2 linked regions of the Anaerocolumna sp. AGMB13020 genome follow. The protein of the gene in region 2 interacts with the protein of the main gene of each other region in a pairwise test. Links are inferred from orthologs where the notes say so. Each region holds a gene or a part of one and is shown on either strand. Other genes may lie near its edges. The genes, in order: tpiA and pepT.

Region 1 (9,235 bases), 4.4 Mb from region 2 along the record:
AGTTGGGCTTAGAAGTAAATCCGAAAAAATTCATGATAGGAATTGTATCCCGACTAACTGATCAAAAGGGCTTGGATCTGATTGACTGCGTAATTGAAAGCATCTGTTCGGAAGATACTCAATTAGTGGTGGTTGGAACCGGAGAAGCTAAATATGAAAACCTTTTTCGGCATTATGCCTGGAAATATGGTGACCGGGTATCTGCCAGTATATTTTTCTCAGAGGAAAGAGCCCACAGGGTTTATGCGGCTTGTGATGCTTTTTTGATGCCGTCTTTGTTTGAACCCTGCGGTCTGAGCCAATTAATAAGCTTGCGCTACGGAACGGTACCCATTGTCAGGGAAACCGGAGGACTAATGGATACTGTCATAGCTTATAACGAATTTGATAATTCAGGTACAGGTTTTTGCTTTCACAATTATAACGCCCACGAAATGCTGTCTGTTATTAATTATGCCAAAAATGTCTTTTATAATAAAAAAAGAGAGTGGAATAAAATAGTAGACCGTGGAATGGCTATGGATTATTCCTGGAAGAATTCGGCTGCACTCTATGAAGCGCTGTATGACAATATGATACAATAATATTTTTAAAATTACTAAAAATAATAACAAAGAATGTTTTAGAATAAAAATATATACTCTTTTTTTCCTGCATAAGAAAGAGACCTCTAAGCAATAATAAGTCTAGATAATAAAGCAAAATTTTATGGCTGTTATCTGAGAATATACGTATAAGGAGGAAATATGAATGAGTAATTTATCTAAACTTGATGTTCAGAATTTAAGACACCTTTTAGTCTTCGGAGAATCTGATAAACAGAAATACCAGACCTATGCGGAGCAGTGCACAGATCCCAATGTGAAACAGTTTTTCCAGAAAGAAGTGCAGTCATCTGAGCAAACAAGACAGAAACTAATTCAATTTCTTAAATAGGAGGTTTCAATATGCAGGAACAAGCAATGGTAACAGACGCTCTTAGTTCAATTAATGCAGGTTTAAAAAGTCTAGGAGATATGATTTCCCAGGCAGAAGATCAGGAACTCAGACAGACATTACAGCAGATGAGAAATGATGCAGAAACCTGCCAGCATGAGCTGTATACAATAGCAAAAAATAAAAATTATTATCCTCCCTCACAAAAAGCGACAGAGGAAGAGATAACAAACCTGAGAAATATCGCTAACCAGACAGTACAGTCCTCTCAAAGCGGACAAGCAGCACAAGGCATGAGATAACAATAGAAGGTCCTATCAAATGTCATAGAAATGAATTCGGCAGGGAGTCCATGGAACATACTGCACCTGCAGTATACTCCCGTGTCCGGATTCCTCCTTATGCCATATTGCATTTGATTTCTTATGATTTCTTCCGTGAATAAATGTAAATGGAAAAATATTACTGATAAAATGCACAAAGATTTATGTCTCTGTAATCTTTTTATGAATTATCTATTAATCTTATTTGAATTTATATTTTGTACTTGATATTTTCCTATAAAAAAGGTAAAATAATATAGTGTTTGAGAAAATTTTGTCAATCATGCTGGTTAATAGCTGTCGCTCCTACATAAGACTATTGTTATGGAACATATGGCAGCATATTATAAAATTAACAATTAGGAGGAATATAATCATGGCAGTAAAAGTAGCAATTAATGGTTTCGGACGTATTGGACGTCTTGCATTCAGACAGATGTTTGGAGCAGAGGGATATGAAATCGTAGCTATCAACGACTTAACAAATCCTAAAATGCTTGCACACTTATTAAAATATGATACAGCACAGGGAAGATACGCTTTAGCAGATAAAGTTGAAGCAAAAGAGTCTTCTATCGTAGTAGATGGTAAAGAAATCAAAATCTATGCTGAGAAAAACGCAGCAGACCTTCCTTGGGGAGAAATCGGTGTAGACGTAGTTCTTGAGTGTACTGGATTCTATGTATCTAAAGCAAAATCTCAGGCTCATATCGATGCAGGTGCTAAGAAGGTTGTAATCTCTGCTCCCGCAGGTGATGATCTTCCTACAATCGTATTCGGTGTTAACGAGAATACATTAACAGCAGCAGATACTATCATTTCTGCAGCTTCTTGTACAACAAACTGCTTAGCTCCTATGGCTAAAACATTAAATGACTTATCCGAAATTGAAAAAGGCTTCATGACAACAATTCACTCCTATACTGGTGACCAGATGACATTAGATGGTCCTCATCCTAAGGGAGATTTAAGAAGAGCTCGTGCAGCTGCTGAAAATATCGTTCCTAACTCTACTGGTGCTGCTAAAGCTATCGGTCTTGTTATTCCTGAGTTAGCTGGTAAATTAGACGGTGCTGCTCAGCGTGTACCTACCCCTACTGGTTCTATCACAGAATTAGTTGCTGTTACCAAGAGCAAAGTAACAAAAGATGATGTTAACAAAGCTATGAAAGCAGCAGCTAGCGCATCTTTCGGTTACACAGAAGAAGAATTAGTATCTTCCGATATCATTGGTATCAGTGAAGGTTCTTTATTCGATGCAACTCAGACAAAGGTTACTCCTCTTGATGGGGACAAGACTTTAGTAAAAGTTGTTTCCTGGTATGACAATGAGAATTCCTACACTAGCCAGATGGTTAGAACAATCAAATTCTTTGCTGAGTTAGCATAATAGTTATTGCATAGTAATATTTGCATAATTCATTAACAGTATTTATTTTTGCTTGTTACGGAATAGGAATTTGCTATAATTTATAATTATATTGATCCTTAATGGGTCCGGTCTTTGTAAGCAAAGTCGAGGAACGTTAACCGAACCCTCTGCTTTGCTATAAAGATCGGGCTCATTTTTTATAAGAATATTTATTAGAACATATTGAAAGGAGTCTATTATGTTAAATAAAAAGTCAGTAGATGATATTAACGTTAAAGGCAAAAGAGTATTAGTACGTTGTGATTTCAATGTACCTTTACAGGAAGGTAGAATTACAGATGAGAACCGTCTGGTAGCAGCACTTCCCACTATTCAGAAATTAATCAAAGATGGCGGCAAGGTTATTCTTTGCTCTCACCTTGGTAAACCGAAGGGTGAGCCTAAGCCTGAATTATCCTTAGCTCCTGTAGCTGTAAGACTTGCAGAGCTATTAGGACAGCCTGTTAAATTTGCAGCTGATGCTACAGTAATAGGCGAGAATGCAAAAAAAGCTGTTGCTGAAATGCAGGATGGTGAAGTGGTTCTTCTTGAGAATACACGTTATAGAGCAGAAGAGACAAAGAATGTAGATGCATTCAGTGAAGATCTTGCTTCTATCACAGATATATTCGTAAACGATGCTTTCGGTACTGCTCACAGAGCACACTGCTCCAACGTTGGTATCACAAAATATGTTGATACTGCAGTAGTTGGATACTTAATGCAGAAAGAAATCGATTTCCTTGGCAATGCTGTTAATAATCCGGAGAGACCTTTCGTGGCAATTCTTGGAGGCTCTAAAGTTTCCAGTAAGATTTCTGTTATCAACAACCTTCTTGACAAAGTGGATACGCTTATCATTGGTGGAGGTATGGCCTTTACCTTCATGAAGGCAAAGGGAGAAGAAATCGGAAGTTCTATGTTGGAAGCAGATTATCTTGATTATGCAAAAGAAATGATTGAGAAAGCAGCTCAGAAAGGTGTTAAGTTATTAATACCTGTTGATACCATCGCTGCGAAATCTTTTTCTAATGACGCAGAATTCAAAACAGTAACCAGTGAAGAAGGAATTGAAGAAGGCTGGTTAGGTCTTGATATCGGTGAGAAAACTAGCAAGCTTTACGCAGATGCTGTAAAAGAAGCTAAGACTGTAGTATGGAACGGACCTATGGGTGTTTTCGAAATGTCTAATTTTGCCAACGGAACTATCGCAGTTGCGAAAGCACTTGCAGAAATTGATGCAACAACCATTATCGGTGGTGGTGATTCAGCAGCGGCTGTTAATATCTTAGGCTTTGGTGATAAGATGACTCATATATCAACAGGCGGCGGCGCTTCTCTTGAATTCCTGGAAGGAAAAGAACTTCCTGGTGTAGCAGCAGCTAACGATAAATAATAAGTACTTGATTCATAGCATAAAGTCACAGTAGTATATAATATCAGGGACTGACAGCTTCGATGCCTGACAGTCCCTTTTCTTAAGGAAAAGGAGAAATAAAATGCGTAGAAAAATTATAGCCGGTAACTGGAAAATGAATAAAACTACCAGTGAGACCGTAACTCTTATCAATCAGTTAAAACCCCTTGTAGCAACAGAAGATGCGGACGTTGTATTTTGCGTTCCCGCTATATCCTTAACAACAGCAGTAGAAGCAGCAAAGGGTTCCAATATACAGATTGGTGCTGAGAATATGCATTTTGAAGAAAATGGTGCCTATACAGGAGAAATCGCTCCTGGAATGCTCGATGATATCGGTGTTCGCTATGTAATTATCGGACATTCTGAGAGAAGAGAGTATTTTGCGGAATCCGATGTAACCGTAAATAAGAAAGTACTGAAAGCTTTCGAGCATGGAATTACACCCATTGTCTGCTGTGGTGAATCTCTTACCCAGAGAGAGCAGGGCGTAACGATTGACTTTATCCGTCAGCAGATTAAAATTGCTTTCTTAAACGTAACTCCTGACCAGGCAAAAACAGCTGTCATTGCCTATGAGCCTATCTGGGCTATTGGAACCGGCAAAGTAGCAACCTCTGCTCAGGCACAGGAAGTGTGTAAAGCAATTCGTGAGTGCATCGCTGAAATCTATGATACAGATACAGCAGCAGCCATCCGTATCCAATACGGCGGAAGTGTTACAGCTGATTCTGCAGCAGAGTTATTTGCACAGCCTGATATCGACGGCGGATTAGTTGGCGGCGCAAGCTTAAAGCCTGATTTCGGGAAAATTGTTAATTATAAATAATATAAATGAAAATGCTTTTCATAATCTAAAGTTTCATTTATAATGATATTGTAAAACCGTCTTACATAAGGTGAATAATCTTATGTAAGATTTCGCAGTTAAAACTGCCAGACATAATGAAGTGATATGAGGCTCACAATTTATTCTAACCAAACAGATGTGAAACATCTTTCGTGAGCTCCAGGAAAAGGAGTGTTCATATGAGTAAAAAACCTACAGTATTAATGATATTAGACGGCTATGGATTAAATGACAAGACCGAAGGTAATGCAGTAAAATTAGCAAAAACTCCTGTAATGGATAAACTGCTTTCTGAGTATCCATGGGAAAAGGGCTATGCTAGTGGTATGGCGGTAGGACTTCCGGAAGGACAGATGGGAAATTCAGAAGTTGGACATTTAAACATGGGTGCCGGCAGAATTATATACCAGGAATTAACCAGAATAACAAAAGAAATCGCTGACGGAGATTTCTTTCAGAATGAAGCTTTAAAGAAAGCAATGGAAAACTGCAGAGAGAACAATTCAGATCTGCATTTATACGGACTGCTTTCAGATGGTGGTGTTCACAGTCATATTACACATGTATACGGATTGCTTGAAATGGCAAAAAGAGAAGGTGTTAAGAATGTTTATGTACACGCTTTCTTAGATGGAAGAGATACCCCTCCCACCTCAGGAAAAGGTTTTGTAATCGCACTGGAAGAGAAGATGAAAGAACTCGAAATCGGTAAAGTGGCTTCTGTAATGGGTCGTTACTATGTAATGGACCGCGATAACCGTTGGGACCGTGTGGAAAAAGCGTACCGTGCTCTTGCCTGCGGAGAAGGTGACGAAGCGGCAAGTGCTTCAGAGGCAGTACAGGCTTCTTATGACAAAGAAATCAATGATGAATTTGTAATCCCTACTGTTGTGAAAGAAAAGGGTAAACCAGTAGCTGTTATTAAGGAAAATGATTCCGTTATCTTCTTTAACTTCAGACCTGACCGTGCAAGAGAGATAACAAGAGCTTTCTGCGACGATGATTTTAAAGGCTTTGAGAGACCAGCAGGAAGAATACCTTTAACTTACCTTTGCTTTACCGAATATGATGTTACCATTGAGCACAAGCTTGTTGCATTCCATAAAATGGCTATTGATCACACCTTTGGTGAGTTTTTGGCTGAAAATAACTTAAAGCAGCTTCGAATGGCTGAGACAGAGAAATATGCCCATGTTACGTTTTTCTTTAATGGTGGTGTCGAAGTTCCGAACGAAGGGGAAGAGAGGATTCTTGTTAACTCTCCGAAAGTTGCAACCTATGACTTACAGCCTGAGATGAGTGCTTTCTCAGTAGCCAAGAACCTTGTGGAAGCAATTGAGTCTCTGAAATATGATATGATAATCGTAAATTTTGCAAATCCGGATATGGTTGGACATACAGGAATCGTAGAAGCTGCTGTCAAAGCGGTGGAAGCTATTGATGTCTGCGTAGGCCAGGTGTATGATGCTCTTATAAAAGTAGATGGACAGATGTTCGTATGCGCAGATCACGGTAATGTAGAACAGCTTATCGATTATGAGACAGGTGAGCCTTTCACTGCACATACCACCAACCCGGTTCCTTTTGTACTTGTGAATTATGATAAAGAATATGGTTTAAGAGAAGGCGGCTGTTTAGCGGATATCGCGCCTACTTTGATTGAAATGCTGGGATTAACGAAACCTGTTGAAATGACTGGTAAATCCTTACTGATAAAGAAATAACACGGCATCCCCAGAAGAAATAAAGCTTACGCTTGTCTTTTGTGGCAGCCTGTGTTATAATCAAAACAGTGCGTTAGGAGGTGTCTTAATGGAAGTATTAAAAATAATAATCACTGTAATATTTGTAATTGTATGCCTTTCCTTATCTGTATGCGTATTAGCACAGGAAGGTAAGTCTGCCGGACTTTCCGGTTCCATCAGCGGCTTAGCAGATACTTATTGGGGTAAGAACAGAAGCAGATCGAAAGAAGGCGGTTTATTAAAGGCTACCATCATACTTGCTGCAGCATTTATCGTTCTTTCTATCGTTTTGAATGTTCTTTAATAAGTCTTAGAATCAGATATGAGAAGCATCCCTGGATCCAGAAGCATAGGATTCAGGGGTGTTTTTTTCTGTAAGTAATGCCTATGAAGCCTTTTAAAATGTCGGGAGGATGTAACAAAAACGATTTTTCTGAAATCAAAAAACACTCTTGTCTACCATGTAAAAGATGCCATAAAAAAATAAGTATATAATGGCTTATAAGATAAGAAACTACTAAGATATAAATAAAATAACAGGCAAACATAAGTCTGCAAGACGAATATAAGTGTATTAAACACAGGAGAATTATGGTATACTATTTGTAACGAAACGGTGAAGGTCCGGCAGGCAGAAAGAGGATATATGGATAAAATAATTTTAGAAGAAAGAAAAAAAATACTGCTTGAGTTTATAAGCAGCAAAGAATACCAGCCAATGAAAATAAAAGATATGGCTGCAATTCTTCAAGTTCCAAGAAATGAGAAGAGTGATTTTCGTGAAGTCGTTGAAGCTCTTATTGCAGATGGTAAAATAGAAGCAGACAATGCAGGTAAATACCGAATTTCGGATAATAATACAAAAACTGGTGTTTTTACTGGTACACAAAGAGGTTTTGGTTTTGTAATTGTAGAGGGTGAAGCAGAAGATATTTTTATACCAGAGAATGCCACCAGAGGTGCTCTTCATAATGATAAGGTACTTGTTACAGTACGGGAGAGCCGAACCGGAAAGCGTATGGAGGGAGAGGTCATCCGAATACTGGAGCGAAGTAATACAACAGTAGTTGGAACCTTTGAGAAAAGTAAAAATTATGGTTTTGTTATTCCTGATAACACCAAGTTTGGAAAAGACATCTTTATTCAGAAAGAGCATACCAAAGGTGCTGTTAACGGGCATAAAGTTATCGTCAAATTAACGAATTTCGGAGATAAGGATAAGAATCCGGAAGGCAGAGTTGTTGAAATCCTGGGACATATTAATGATCCTGGTGTAGATATAAAATCCGTTATTGCTGCCTACAATCTGCCTTTGGAATTTCCGGAAGAGGTTATGAAACAGGTGGAAACAACAGAGGAAGAAATCTCGGAGGAGGAAATAAGAGGCAGGAAGGATCTTCGCAAGCTGCAGACAGTAACTATAGATGGAGAGGATGCAAAGGATCTGGATGATGCTATAACCATATCAAAAGAGGGTGAGATTTATCGTTTAGGTGTTCATATAGCAGATGTAACACATTATGTCAGAGAGAATACGCCACTGGATAAAGAAGCATTAAGCAGAGGAACCAGTGTATATCTGGTGGACAGAGTCATCCCCATGCTGCCTCACAAACTGTCAAATGGTATTTGCTCCTTAAATGCCGGTACTGACAGATTGGCCTTAAGCTGTATAATGGATATTGATGATAAGGGGACTGTTATCGGACATGAAATAACAGAGTCGGTAATATGTGTAGACCGGCGAATGACCTATACCAGTGTAAAAAAGATACTGGAAGAAAAAGAGGAAGCTGAAATCAAGGAATATGAAGAACTGGTCCCTATGTTTCTGCTTATGGAGGAACTTGCTGAAATATTAAGAGAAAAAAGAAGTAAAAGAGGTTCCATAGATTTTGATTTTCCAGAAAGTAAGATTATTTTAGATCCCGAAGGACATCCCATTGAGATTAAACCATATGACAGAAACAAAGCAACCAGGATAATAGAAGACTTTATGTTAATTGCCAACGAAACAGTTGCAGAGGACTATTTTTGGCAGGAGATTCCGTTTGTATACAGAAGCCATGAAAATCCGGATTCTGAGAAAATAAAGGAACTGGGCATCTTTATCAATAATTTTGGCTATAGCATTCGTATTGGCCAGGAGGAAATCCATCCAAAAGAATTGCAGAAGTTATTGAGAAAAGTAGAAGGTACACCTGAAGAAGCACTAATCAGCAGACTTACCCTGCGCTCCATGAAAAGAGCGAAATATACACCTGACAGTGATGGTCATTTCGGATTAGCAACCAAATACTACAGTCATTTCACCTCACCGATCAGACGATATCCTGATTTACAGATCCATCGCATTATAAAGGAGAATTTAAAAGGAGGATTAAGCGAGAAACGTTATAATCATTATCATAAAATTCTTCCGGATGTCTCAAGACAGGCAAGTATAACGGAGCGCCGTGCCGATGACGCAGAAAGAGATGTATTAAAGCTTAAAAAAGTAGAGTATATGAGCGACAGGATAGGGGAAGAGTTTGAAGGTGTTATTTCAGGTAT
Region 2 (9,154 bases):
TTGACCACTTTAATCCATTACATTATAAAACTTAGTTAAATTATAGTCAATATATTATTAAAAAACAGATATTCCCAAATAATGTTACAACATATGAATGACATATAAGTTGAATGATTTAATCTTCGGAAATATCTGTTTTTGCTTATTTATTATTTGCTTTTAAGTCTTCTTCAGTAAAGACTTCTTCTATTGCTGCTCCCGGTGCAACCATGGGCCATACTTTGTCATCACTTTCAATAATACAGTCTATTACAACCGGAATATTCAGAGAAATTGCTTCCCTTATCACTCCTTCTATTTCTTCTTTTTTGCTAACCCGATAAGCCTTCGCTCCCATAGCTTCAGCCAGCTTCACAAAGTCCACGCTATCAGATAAGGTTGTGTAGGAATATCTTTCTCCATAGAACAGCGACTGCCATTGTCTAACCATTCCCAATACATGATTATTAAATATAACCTGAATGATAGGGATATTGTATCTGGTAGCCGTTGCAATTTCATTCATATTCATACGGAAACATCCATCACCGGCAATATTAAATACTGCTTTATCCGGATTGGCTACTTTGGCACCAATACAGGCGCCAAGACCGTAGCCCATGGTTCCAAGACCACCTGAGGTGATAAAAGTTCTTGGATTCTTATATTTAAAATACTGGGCTGACCACATCTGATGCTGGCCTACCTCTGTCGTAATAATTGCATCTCCGCCTGTTATCTCATATAATTTTTCGAGAATATAAGGACCAGTGAGTCCGCTTTCACGATATTTTAAAGGATACTTTTCCTTCATGGCAAGTACATGTTCCATCCACTCTTCATGCTTCTGATCAGAAAGTTTCTCATTAAGAGCCGTTAATACTTCTTTGATATCACCTATCAGAGCATGATGAACAAGTACATTTTTATTGATTTCTGCGGCATCAATATCAATTTGTAGTATTTTTGCATTTCGTGCAAAACGTGCTGTATTACCGGTTACTCTGTCGCTGAATCTGGAACCGATGGTTATTAAAAGATCACACTCCGTCACACTTAAATTAGCTGTCTTTGTGCCATGCATGCCAAGCATTCCAGTATAATAAGGGTCATCTCCGCTAAAGGCACCTTTTCCCATTAAAGTGTCCGTGACCGGAGCATCTGTCTTTCTTACCAGTTCCCTTACTTCTTCATAGGCGTCAGATATTACAGCTCCACCGCCTACAAAGATTACAGGTCGTTTGGAATTTTCAATAAGCTCCAGGGCTCCTTCAATATCTTCGGTGGTAAAGGTATTATTGATCCGCTCTATAACAGGTGGTTCTACTCTTAAATATTCTGCTTTATTAGCAGTAACATCCTTAGCGATGTCCACCAGGACAGGTCCCGGCCTTCCGGTCTGTGCAATTAAAAATGCTTTCCTTAAGGTATCTGCAAGCTGGGTTACATCCTTTACGATAAAGTTATGTTTGGTTACCGGCATGGTAATACCCGCAATATCAACTTCCTGGAAACTATCCTTACCAAGAAGATTAACGGCTACGTTTCCAGTAATTGCAACCATTGGTACTGAATCCATATATGCTGTTGCGATACCGGTAACCAGATTCGTGGCTCCAGGTCCGCTGGTAGCTAAGCATACACCTACTTTTCCAGTGGATCTTGCATAACCGTCAGCTGCATGGGAGGCTCCCTGCTCATGGGAGGTTAATATATGCCGTATTTCATCCTGATGTCTGTATAATTCATCGTAGATATTTAAAACAGCTCCTCCGGGGTACCCGAATATAGTATCCACTCCCTGCTCCTTTAAACATTCTACTAATATCTGTGATCCTGTTAACTGCATTCTACACCTCTCTATTTTAGCCTAATCGTGATCTTCCAAGTAAATGGTGCTTGTTCTTGTTCTTACTTAGAATTTACCCGGTACCTCTAATATAGCGCCTCTGCTGGCTGAAGTTACCATAGCAGTATATCTTGCCAGATAACCTGAGGTTACTTTGGGCGCTTTCGGCTGCCATTTTTCTCTTCGTTTATTAAGTTCTTCTTCAGAAACTGCAACATTTAAAACATTGGCGGTAATATCTATCTGAATAATATCACCCTCTTCAATTAGAGCAATATTTCCGCCTACCGCTGCTTCAGGGCAAACATGTCCGATACTTGCACCTCTGGAAGCGCCGGAAAATCTTCCGTCGGTAATCAGAGCTACACTGGAGCCAAGTCCCATGCCCATAATAGCAGAGGTTGGATTAAGCATCTCTCTCATACCCGGGCCGCCTTTTGGACCTTCGTAACGAATAACCACTACATCTCCGGGATTGATCTTACCGCCTTTAATTGCAACGATAGCATCGTCTTCACAATCGAATACTCTTGCTGGTCCTTCATGCTGAAGCATCTCAGGAGCTACAGCGGAACGTTTTACTACTGCGGAATCGGTAGCCAGATTACCTTTTAGGACAGCAATTCCACCTGTTTCACTATATGGATTATCGATGCTTCTTATAACCTCTGTATCCAGGTTTATACAGTGTTCTATATTTTCTCCTACTGTTTTGCCGGTTACTGTAATCAGATCGGTATACAGCAGGTCTTTCTTATTTAATTCATTCATTACAGCGTATACACCGCCAGCTTCATTCAGATCCTCCATATATATATGACCTGCAGGTGCCAGATGGCATAAATTCGGTGTCTTTGCACTGACTTCATTGGCAAGTTCAAGATTTAAATCCACTCCTGCCTCATGTGCTATGGCAGGTAAATGAAGCATACTGTTGGTAGAACAGCCAAGTGCCATATCCACTGTCAAAGCGTTTAAAAATGCTTCCTTCACCATAATGTCTTTGGGTCTGATATTCTTCTCCAGGAGTTCCATAATCTTCATACCTGCCTGTTTCGCAAGACGAATCCTTTCAGAATACACTGCTGGTATCGTACCGTTTCCTTTTAAGCCCATGCCAAGTACTTCTGTTAGGCAATTCATACTGTTTGCCGTATACATACCGGAACAGGAACCTGCTGTAGGACACACTTTGCAGGCATATTCCTCTACATCCTCTTCTGAAATCTTTCCTGCGCTGTAAGCTCCAACCGCTTCAAACATACTGGAAAGACTAGTCTTCTCACCCTTGACTCTGCCTGCAAGCATAGGACCGCCGCTTACGAAAATAGTTGGGATATTGACTCTGGCAGCTGCCATTAAAAGTCCCGGTACATTCTTATCACAGTTTGGTACCATTACAAGAGCATCGAAAGCATGTGCCATTGCCATGGCTTCGGTGGAGTCAGCTATTAAATCTCTGGTAACAAGGGAATATCTCATTCCAGTATGTCCCATGGAAATTCCGTCGCAAACAGCAATTGCCGGAAACACGATAGGGGTACCACCAGCCATTGCAACTCCCATCTTAACTGCATCCACAATCTTGTCCAGATTCATATGGCCCGGTACAATCTCATTGTAAGAGCTGACAATACCAATAAGAGGTCTGCTTAGTTCTTCCTTGGTAATGCCTAAGGCATTAAAAAGCGATCTATGGGGTGCTTGTTGTATTCCTGTTTTCACTGAGTCACTGTTCATAGCAATACCACCTTTTCTTTAATTTGACGCTGTAATGTATAAAATTACGGTGTTTCCGTATATAATAACTTAATTTAAATAAAAAATCAATACATAAATCTTTAATAAGATAACTTTAGGCAGGGGTTCAGTTAACAATATAATATGCCCCAACATTACAAAACTGCCGGAGCCTGCATATTTCCTATATACAGCCACAAAAAAGAAGTATTCACCAAAAGGTATCAGAGCCACCCTTGGTAAATACTTCGTAATGTTTGAGTTTATTCAATTATTTTGAATTTTCCTGTGTTGCATATATTTCCACAATTTTTAATAAAATTTCAACAACTTTCTCCATGGATTGTACCGGTATATATTCGTACCTGCCGTGGAAGTTGCTGCCACCGGTGCAGATATTGGGGCAAGGCAGACCCATATAGGATAATCTTGCACCATCTGTACCTCCACGGATGGGAACAACAATAGGTGTAACCCCTAATTCTTCCATAGCACGTCTTGCATTATCGATTAAATGCATATGGGGTTCAACCTTTTCTTTCATATTATAATAGGAATCCTTTACCTCAACGTTAAAAGTTCCGGCTCCATACTTGTCATTAAGGTATTCCCCAATTTTTATAAATCTGGCTTTCTTGGCCTCGAACTGTGCTTTGTCATGATCACGTATAATATAAACAGCCCTTGCAGAGTCTACGGTTCCCTCCAGTGCATTTAACATATAAAAGCCCTCATAATTTTCTGTATGCATGGGGTCTTCATGAGCAGGCAGCATGTTCTGAAATTCCATTGCAAGGAGCAGGGCATTTACCATTTTATTTTTAGCGGAACCCGGATGAATACTCTTGCCTTGAATCTGTAATTTCCCGGAGGCTGCATTGAAGTTCTCATACTCGATTTCACCTAACTCACCACCGTCAACAGTATAAGCAAAATCTGCACCAAAACCTTCCACATCAAAGAAGTCTACCCCTCTTCCTACTTCTTCGTCCGGTGTAAAACCAATCTGAATGGTTCCATGCTCTATTTCAGGATGTGTCAGAAGCGTTTCGGCAAGCGTCATGATTTCTGCCACCCCGGCTTTGTCATCGGCTCCTAAGAGAGTGGTTCCGTCCGTTACGATTAAGTCTTTTCCCTTGGAAAGAGTTAAGCTGGGATAGTCAATTGGGCTCATCTTTATGTTCAGGTCTTTGTTCAGTACGATTTCACCACCGTCATAATTCTTGATAATCTGGGGTTTGACATCCTTTCCGCTGATTGCATTGGAGGTATCCATATGAGATACAAAACCAATTACGGGAAGCTTTTTACTTGTATTAGCCGGTATGGTGGCATACACATAGCAATTATCGGACAATCTTACATTGGACGCTCCGATTTCCTTTAATTCCTTTACGAGGATATCTGCCAGATTTCTTTGTTTCTCTGTACTGGGTACAGCTTCTACATCATCCTGGGATTGGGTATCTACTTTTACATATTCTAAAAATCTGTCAATTACATTTTTCATGCTTTACACCTTTGTATATCACAGTCAGACTGTGATACTGCCGCAGACTTTATTATACAGAATGATTCCTCTGTAGGCGGCAACCTTTCTTCTATTTTTTACATAAGAGCTTTTGATTCCGATACGTTTTTGCTGCTATAGCTCTGTTTGCAGGACAGAACCTAATGCTAATATATACTTGCACTTACCTGTACACCTCATAAAACTAATACAAGCATCCCAATGGTAATAATTATACCGCCTAAAATGGTTTTGGCATTGAGAGGTTCACCGAGAAATAGAAATGCTAGAATCATAGTTATAACAACGCTGAATTTGTCAATCGGGACAACTTTGGAAGCATCTCCTATTTGCAGTGCTTTGAAATAGCATAACCAAGAAAGCCCAGTTGCTATACCGGATAAGATCAAAAAAATCCAACTCTTTTGTGTTATGTCCGGTATGTCTTTGTATTTACCTGTGAGAAAAACTATAAGCCAAGCCATGAATAGTACAACAATGGTTCTAATCGCAGTACCTACATTGGAATTCACGTTTTTCATACCGGTTTTCGCAAGGATTGAGGTTAATGCTGCAAAAAATGCTGACAATAATGCGTAAAAAATCCACATTTTACTATCTCTCCCTTCTCTGTTCTATTGTATACAAAAGAATTAAAATACTCAAGTATTATTTTGATTGTAAAATATCCGCACAGTGTTTTTTAGTCTTCTTTACTCAAATGCCATTTTCAGTCATTTGAGCACCAGTTCAAACTCAATTTCATGTTTTATCGGAATCCCTTCAAAACCATTTTGAGGAATCTGTGGTTTTAGTTCTCTTGATTTTTCAATTGCATTATGATACATGGCCGCAAAATCAAATCCTCGCTTTTGATAAAATCGCATAGCTGACGTATTATCATTTGTTGTTATCAAAAAAATTCTCCTGCAATTGTTAACTTTGGCATCATTTATAACAGTGTTAAGCAAAGAAGTACCAACCCCTCGGTTTTCTTTGAAACTGTCAAGGGAAATAACTTCACATTCCAAATTATAAATATAATATGTTATTATACCTATAAGAGAATCCTTCTCCATGGCTACATAACCATCCAGCTCGTCAGTATTATGAATCTTACCTCGGGTTATAATGATTGAACTGCCCCAAGTTTCAGTTATCGCAGCTGTTACAGCTTTACGTAATCCTTTATCTATTTTTATAAGTTCCATACATATCTCCTGTTCTCTGAATAGGATGTGTCTAAAACGGCTTGTACCGGAGGTTCCACTTTGTGGAAGCCAATTTACGAAAAACAGCAAGATGCGATTTTGGGCCGGTAGGGATATATTCCAAAAAATACAACGCAAATACTGCAAAGGGAGCCTTCCAGAAGGTACAATGAGTTTCAGATACACCTGACTTCAAATATTTTACTTTACCGCTTTAGTAGAGAAGCCGGCATATCCTTCTCTAAATACTGTCCTTAAACCTTGTATCCCATTTTTTTGCCAGCATTCCACTAAATAGAACATTCCGCTCATGCAGGCAAATTTATCATAGTAATTGCCATAAATAGCATCCTGCAGATATTTTTCCTGTTCATGTTTATCTGTTGCTTTAAGTGCTTCTTTCATTTTAACTTTGGCTGCTTCTTTCACCTTATTCCATCGCTCCTCTTTCCAGTTAATGGAACTGATATCTTTATCTTCAAAAGAAACCAAATGAGCAAAACCTTCATGAAAAGTATTAGCATCAAGATTAGTAAGGTAACAATCACTGAACGTATCGTAATCTATACCGGTAACAGTTTCACCAATACAAATATGACACAATTCATGGGTTAATAAATTATGTATAACGGACCTCATATCACAATGTTCCTCGTATTTCACCCATAAACCAAGGTCCAGAATAACATGGTTACACCCGTCGGGAGCTTTTAGCACTGTTGCATCATTAGGCTCAGGAAACCCTACGATAAGATTAACCGTTACCTCACCGATTATACACTTCCACTCCGGAAAAATCGCTTCCCAAATGTTTAAATTACGGGGAATAAAACTCTCTACGATTTCTTTGATTTTCGAATAAATTCTACTTACAGCCTCAATATGTTCCTTTTCGTAGGATGGATTCTGAAAACAATATCCTTCTTTTACGAAGTACCAGTTGTCAGAGAAAACATCGACTGATTTCCCTTCAATATATGCTTGCACTATTGCTGATTCTAATCTCATTTTGTCCCTCTCTTGCTTATCCAAATTATTTCTTGATTTCCTGTATCAATTTTTAATTAAGCCAGTTTTGTATTTCAATCCCTCTTCTTTATTAAACCGAATTTCACTCTGTCCAATTGATAATAAGATAATATTGCATCATCATAAAGATGATCAAACCCCAGTTTCTCCAACACATGCTTACTTCTATAATTCCTATGTACTGCATCGGCATAAATCGTCCTAAGGTTCAATACCTCAAAACCGTATGCAAGGATAAGCCTTTCTGCTTCAGAACCATACCCTTTGTTTTTAACTTTATCCTCAGACATGACAATACTTAGGGTCGCACAGTCATTTATAGTATCAATACGTTTTAACTGGATTTCGCCAATTACAACATCATCACAGACAATAGCAAAAAATATCCTGGAAGCATCCAGTACCTTCAGTTCATAATACTGATCTACTTTTTCTTCGTGATAGACATATTTTGTCTCTGTCATCATAGGATCAGAAATGTATTTCCTATGGAATTCATGATATAAATTATCTTTCCGAACTCATATTAATTATAGCTATTTCCATGTAATATTTCTATAAAGTAATATTTGAACCAGCTCAATCATTCTTTGAGTGGCTTTTTTTTACCTCTGTCAAATTATTGTAGTATACTGTATAATAATATAGACTTCTTTATTTTCATATTTCATTCAAATTATTATCAAAAGGAGGAATTCGTTATGTTATTTATCTTTTTAAGCATTTGGATTTTCATTGCTCTTCCTCTACTCATGGCATTCGTATGCATTTCCATGAACAGTTCAATACGGGATAATCGTAATAAAAGTGCTGGTTACAGAACCAAAGCTTCTTTAAAATCCCAGAGTAACTGGAATATGGCTAACACAACCTTTGGTTATTGCTCCTTTCTTATTGCCCTCTTAGAGATAATAACTCTTATTCTGACCTATAAGGTACTTATTCCAAGAAACCTAATAGATTCCGGAGTCCAGAGTTTATATATTAATTCTTTCGTTTTTATATTAAGTATTTCAGGCTCTATCATTTTTACCGAACTTAAGTTAAAAAAATATATAAAAGCTGATTCGGAACAACATTAATATGTCTGTTATGGAGGAATCTTATGGATATTATGAAACCCATTCATATTGCTTACTTTAGTGGAACTGGCGGTACCGCACTGGCTGTTGAAACTTTAAAAAATACTTTCCTTCGCAAAGGGCTGAAAGTAGAAACGACAGATGTCAGTAAAAATCTGTTCAAGGAAATGAAAGATGATTTTCTAATAATTATCTACCCTGTATACGCCTTTAATGCCCCAAAACCTATGGAGCAATGGCTTGATTGTATACCTCTGGTACATAAATCGTCCCCTGCTGCTGTTATTTCCGTATCCGGAGGTGGTGAAATATCTCCCAATACTTCCTGCCGTATGAGGGTGATTAAAATGTTAGAGCAAAAAAATTATGAGGTTCGTTATGAATCTATGATTGTCATGCCCAGCAACTTTGCAATTGCATATGAAGAGGTTGTTAATGCTATGTTGTTAAGGGCATTACCCTTAAAGGTGACGGAAATTGTAAATGAAATACTTTCGGGTAAACCCTGCCGTAAGAATCCACTGGTAATCGATCGCATATTTTCACGTTTAGGGTTATTCGAAAGATTATTTTCCGGTAAAATCTTTGGCAGAAACCTTAAAGCAACCGATGGTTGTACCGGTTGTTCCTGGTGCAGCAAAGAATGCCCAACAAGGAATATCAGTATGTCAGATAAGAAGCCCGTTTTTCATGATAAATGTGTTCTCTGTATGCGTTGTGTCTATGGTTGTCCCCATAACGCAATTACTCC

Evidence for each region.
Region 1: the proteins of pepT (region 2) and tpiA interact in binary tests that used the Escherichia coli proteins (3 or more experiments, as listed by UniProt). The link is inferred for Anaerocolumna sp. AGMB13020 from one-to-one orthologs.

What each region holds. Positions count from the first base shown.
Region 1 is NZ_CP136910.1:4,929,857-4,939,091, forward strand. What follows is about bases 3,111-6,042. They hold tpiA (triose-phosphate isomerase), read left to right. Parts: upstream 3,111-4,169; coding sequence 4,170-4,916; downstream 4,917-6,042. Other genes in these bases: R2R35_RS20785 (phosphoglycerate kinase), read left to right, coding at 3,111-4,066; gpmI (2,3-bisphosphoglycerate-independent phosphoglycerate mutase), read left to right, coding at 5,117-6,042. Outside these bases: glycogen synthase GlgA, read left to right, coding at 1-584; R2R35_RS20770 (hypothetical protein), read left to right, coding at 751-936; R2R35_RS20775 (spore coat protein), read left to right, coding at 948-1,238; gap (type I glyceraldehyde-3-phosphate dehydrogenase), read left to right, coding at 1,636-2,649; more of R2R35_RS20785, read left to right, coding at 2,870-3,110; more of gpmI, read left to right, coding at 6,043-6,661; preprotein translocase subunit SecG, read left to right, coding at 6,750-6,986; rnr (ribonuclease R), read left to right, coding at 7,329-9,235. UniProt on the Escherichia coli protein: Involved in the gluconeogenesis. Catalyzes stereospecifically the conversion of dihydroxyacetone phosphate (DHAP) to D-glyceraldehyde-3-phosphate (G3P).
Region 2 is NZ_CP136910.1:499,432-508,585, forward strand. Bases 2,963-5,813 are described here. They hold pepT (peptidase T), read right to left. Parts: upstream 5,082-5,813; coding sequence 3,843-5,081; downstream 2,963-3,842. Other genes in these bases: ilvD (dihydroxy-acid dehydratase), read right to left, coding at 2,963-3,571; R2R35_RS02100 (EamA family transporter), read right to left, coding at 5,279-5,692. In the rest of the region: ilvB (biosynthetic-type acetolactate synthase large subunit), read right to left, coding at 146-1,831; more of ilvD, read right to left, coding at 1,898-2,962; R2R35_RS02105 (GNAT family N-acetyltransferase), read right to left, coding at 5,816-6,292; R2R35_RS02110 (DUF5700 domain-containing putative Zn-dependent protease), read right to left, coding at 6,494-7,300; R2R35_RS02115 (GNAT family N-acetyltransferase), read right to left, coding at 7,375-7,785; R2R35_RS02120 (SdpI family protein), read left to right, coding at 8,023-8,403; R2R35_RS02125 (EFR1 family ferrodoxin), read left to right, coding at 8,427-9,154. UniProt on the Escherichia coli protein: Cleaves the N-terminal amino acid of tripeptides.